2 regions of the Streptomyces sp. NPDC016851 genome follow, and region 1 is predicted to be linked to the other one. Evidence: riboswitches for the same ligand, from Rfam matches in the RefSeq annotation. Region 1 holds a riboswitch; the other holds the start of a gene.

Region 1 (2,193 bases):
CCCCGCTCGAACTGTGTCAGGGACGGCCGGATCAGATGCCCGCGGGCCAGCCGCAGCTGGGCCGTGCGGTAGATCGCGGCGGCCATCCGGCCCAGCGCCTGCCCGTCCTGGTGCCGGTGCTTGCGCACCCCGACGTCCACCTGGGCGAGGGCGTCCAGGCCCACCAGGTGCAGCGCGTCGACCAGCATGCCCAGCTCGACGCCGTACCCGACGGGGAACGGCAGCTGCTCCAGCAGCGAGCGGCGGGCCGCGTACTCGCCGCCGAGCGGCTGCACGAACCCGGCCAGCTGTGGCCAGTGCATGTTCAGCAGCGGGCGGGCCATCAGCTCCGTGACCCGGCCGCCCTGCCCGGCGGTGCCTCCGAGGGGACGGTCGTACATGCCCTTCACCAGGTCGATGTCCGGGTCGGTGAGCAGCGGGCCCACGATCCCGGAGACGAAGTCGGACGAGAAGTCCTTCAGGTCCGCGTCGATGAAGCAGACGATGTCCCCGCGCGTGACGAGCAGGGAGCGCCACAGCACCTCGCCCTTGCCCGGCACGGCGGGGATCCGCGGGATGATCTCGTCGCGGTGCACCACCGTCGCGCCCGCGGCGGCGGCCACCTCCGACGTGCGGTCGGTCGACCCCGAGTCGACGACGACCAGCTCGTCGACGAGCGGGACCTGCCGCATCAGGTCGTGACGGATGATCGCGGCGATGTCACCGACCGTCTCCTCCTCGTTGAGCGCGGGCAGCACCACACTCACCGTCTGGCCCGTGCGCTGCTTGGCGGCCAGAATCTGGTGGAGCGGACGATCGGTCGCTGACCAGGAACGGGTGCTCAGCCAGCGCTCGACTTCTTCCAGCACCGTGGCGGCTCCTCTGCGTACTCTCGGCGGGACGGACTGCCCGCCGCGGTAGCGGCTGATGGGTACAGTCATCTCGCGGTTCGGACGACTATCTCAACTGTCCTGGTCGTCGGTTACAGTCTTGAACAACGCGGATGACCATCGCATGTCCGGGGTCAACCGTTGTTTACAACCGAATACAGCTCATCCAGAGGGGCAGAGGGATACGGCCCGATGAAGCCCCGGCAACCCTCCAGCCGATACTCGTAGGTCACTGTCGACCGCTCCGCGAGGCTCCCGGCTCGGGAAGGTGCCAAATCCGTCTCACGGCGAGATGCGTCGTGAGGAAGATGAGGAAGGGCCTCGCCTCACATGGCTGTGCAGACTGTTGCAAGCACCACCGACTCCACCGTAGACCTCGGCCCCGCCGCCGCCCTGAGCTGCCGCGAGTGCGGTCACCGCGTACCCCTCGGCCCGGTCTTCGCGTGCGAGGAGTGTTTCGGTCCGCTGGAGATCGCCTACGACTTCTCGGCCTACGACACCGAAGAGCTCCGCAAGCGGATCGAAGCGGGACCCGCGAACATCTGGCGCTACGCCCCGCTGCTGCCGGTCCCGGCCGACGTGGCGACCAAGCCGAACATCAACCCGGGCTGGACCCAGCTCGTCAAGGCCGACAACCTCGCGCGCGAGCTGGGCGTCGAGGCGGGCAAGCTCTTCATCAAGGACGACTCCGGCAACCCGACGCACTCCTTCAAGGACCGGGTCGTCGCCCAGGCCCTGGAGGCCGCCCGCGCCTTCGGCTTCACCACGCTGTCCTGCTCCTCCACCGGCAACCTCGCCGGCGCCGTGGGCGCCGCGGCGGCCCGCGCCGGCTTCCGCTCCTGCGTGTTCATCCCGCACGACCTGGAGCAGGGCAAGGTCGTCATGGCCGCGGTCTACGGCGGCGAGCTCGTCGGCATCCAGGGCAACTACGACGACGTGAACCGCTTCTGCTCCGAGCTGATCGGCGACCCGGCCGGCGAGGGCTGGGGCTTCGTCAACGTCAACCTGCGGCCGTACTACGCGGAGGGCTCCAAGACCCTGGCGTACGAGATCTGCGAGCAGCTCGGCTGGCAGCTGCCGGACCAGATCGTGGTGCCGATCGCCTCCGGCTCGCAGCTCACGAAGATCGACAAGGGCCTGCAGGAGCTGATCAAGCTCGGGCTGGTCGAGGACAAGCCGTACAAGATCTTCGGCGCGCAGGCCGAGGGCTGCTCCCCGGTGTCGACGGCGTACAAGGCCGGCCACGACGTCGTACGCCCCCAGAAGCCGGACACGATCGCCAAGTCGCTGGCGATCGGCAACCCGGCGGACGGGCCGTACGTGC
Region 2 (2,193 bases), on a different contig from region 1:
CCACCCGGCGATGCGCCACGCGGGCGCGGCGCGCGGCCAGTTGGGCGTCCGGACGATCTTCAACGTCCTCGGTCCGCTGACCAACCCGGCGAAGGTACGCGCCCAGGCCGTCGGCGTCGCGGATCCGCGCATGGCACCGATCGTCGCGGGCGTCTTCGCCGAGCGCGGCCACTCGTCCCTGGTCTTCCGGGGGGACGACGGCCTCGACGAACTGACCACCACCGCCACGTCCAGAGTGTGGGTCGTCCGCGACGGCAAGGTGACCGAGGAGGCCTTCGACCCGCGCGACGTGGGCCTCGAACTCGTCCCCGTGGAGGCCCTGCGCGGCGCGGACGCCTCCTACAACGCGGAGGTCGCCCGCCGCCTGCTGGACGGCGAGACGGGCCCCGTGCGCGACGCGGTCCTGCTGAACTCGGCGGCGGCCCTGGTGGCCCTCGAACCCGGCCCGGGGACACTCGTCGAGCAGATCCGCGCCGGCATGGCCAAGACGGCCGAATCGATCGACTCCGGGGCCGCCAAGCGGACCCTGGAGCGGTGGGTGGCGGCGAGCAACGCGTAGCGCCGGGTGTCCCGCGATCCGGACTCGGGTTGCGGGACGCCGATCTTTTCGCGTACGTTCCTGATCAGGTCATGAGTGACAGTCATGAGGCCCCGGCCGACTGTCCGGCAACCCTCCGTCCGTGGCGGGGTGCCCCGGGTGAAGACCAGGCCGCAGGCAGCGAGGTCTGTGGCAAGCGCGTGACGAGGAGTCTCTCGTGAACCAGCGAATGCGATAGGGCCGCAGAGCCCCGCCTCCGCACCCTCTTTCCTTCACCCCCCGCTTGAGCCATGTGCTCGCGGGCGGATTCCACCTGACTTCACGGGAGTTCCGCCATGTCCGTCTCCACCGTTGCCGCCGCCCCGTCCGTTTGTGCCCCGCTGCCCGTTCTGGGACGGGATGTCACCGTCCCGCTCGTCACCGGTGGCGAGGTCACCTACGCCGCGCTCGACTACGCCGCCAGCGCCCCGGCGCTCCAGCGGGTCTGGGACGACGTCGCCGCCTACGCGCCGTACTACGGCAGCGTCCACCGCGGTGCCGGGTACCTGTCCCAGCTGTCGACCGACCTGTTCGAGAACGCCCGCCGGACGGTCGCGGAGTTCCTCGACTGCAGGGACGGTGACCAGGTGGTCTTCACCCGGTCCACCACCGACTCCCTCAACCTCCTGGCCGCCGCGCTCCCGGCCGGCTGCCAGGTCTTCGTCTTCGAGACCGAGCACCACGCCTCCCTGCTGCCCTGGCGCGACGCCCGTGTCACGTACCTCGACGCCCCGCGCAGCCCCCGCCAGGCCGTCGAGACCCTGGAGCGCGCCCTCGCCGACCGCGACCCTTACGGCCCGGTCCTCGTCTGCGTCACCGGCGCCTCCAACGTCACCGGCGAGCTGTGGCCCGTACGGGAGCTCGCGGCGGCCGCGCACGCGCACGGCGCCCGGATCGTGCTCGACGCCGCCCAGCTGGCCCCGCACTACCCCGTGTCCGTCGCCGACCTCGGCGTCGACTGGGTCGCCTTCTCCGGGCACAAGCTGTACGCGCCCTTCGGCTCCGGTGTGCTGGCCGGACGGGCCGACTGGCTGCGCGAGGCCGAGCCGTACCTCGCGGGCGGCGGCGCCAGCCGCAAGGTCACCCGGCGTACCGACGGGGGAGTGGACGTGGAGTGGCACGACAGCGCCGCCCGTCACGAGGCGGGCTCGCCCAACGTCATCGGCGCCTACGCCGTCGCCTCCGCCTGCAAGGCGCTGACGGAGGCCGGCTTCGACACGCTCGTCGCGCGCGAGCAGTACCTGGTCGCCAAGGTGCGGGAGGGGCTCGCCGACGTCCCCCAGGTGCGGTTCCTGTCCCTGTTCGGGGACGACGCGCCGCGCGTCGGTGTGCTCTCCTTCGTCGTCGAGGGCTGGAACAGCTCGCACTTCGCCGCCGCGCTCTCCGCCGAGTACGGCATCGGCGTGCGGGACGGGCTGTTCTGCGCCCACCCGCTGGTGCGCACGCTGCTCGGCAGCGACCCGCAGACGCAGGGCGAGTGCGGGTCGCCGGAGTCGGTTCCCGGCGAGAAGTCCCTCAACGCCATCCGGGTCAGCTTCGGCGCGGGCACGCCGGACGAGCACGTGGAGCGGTTCGTGCGGGCCGTGCGGGAGCTCGTGACGGACGGGGCGCGGTGG

Evidence for each region. Region 1 has a riboswitch for S-adenosylmethionine ahead of thrC (threonine synthase). Riboswitches for the same ligand answer to the same signal wherever they lie in the genome.
Region 2: it holds a riboswitch for S-adenosylmethionine, as region 1 does, so the genes downstream of both, ACZ3I3_RS04040 (aminotransferase class V-fold PLP-dependent enzyme) here and thrC (threonine synthase) in region 1, are expected to answer to the same signal.

What each region holds. Positions count from the first base shown of each region.
Region 1 covers NZ_JBVHEP010000046.1:21,638-23,830, reverse strand. The annotation lists gene ACZ3I3_RS40570 (glucosyl-3-phosphoglycerate synthase) at 1-848, opposite strand, end outside; SAM riboswitch class I at 1,029-1,184, shown strand; gene thrC (threonine synthase) at 1,200-2,193, shown strand, end outside.
Region 2 covers NZ_JBVHEP010000002.1:289,240-291,432, reverse strand. The annotation lists gene trpD (anthranilate phosphoribosyltransferase) at 1-559, shown strand, start outside; SAM riboswitch class IV at 627-743, shown strand; gene ACZ3I3_RS04040 (aminotransferase class V-fold PLP-dependent enzyme) at 874-2,193, shown strand, end outside.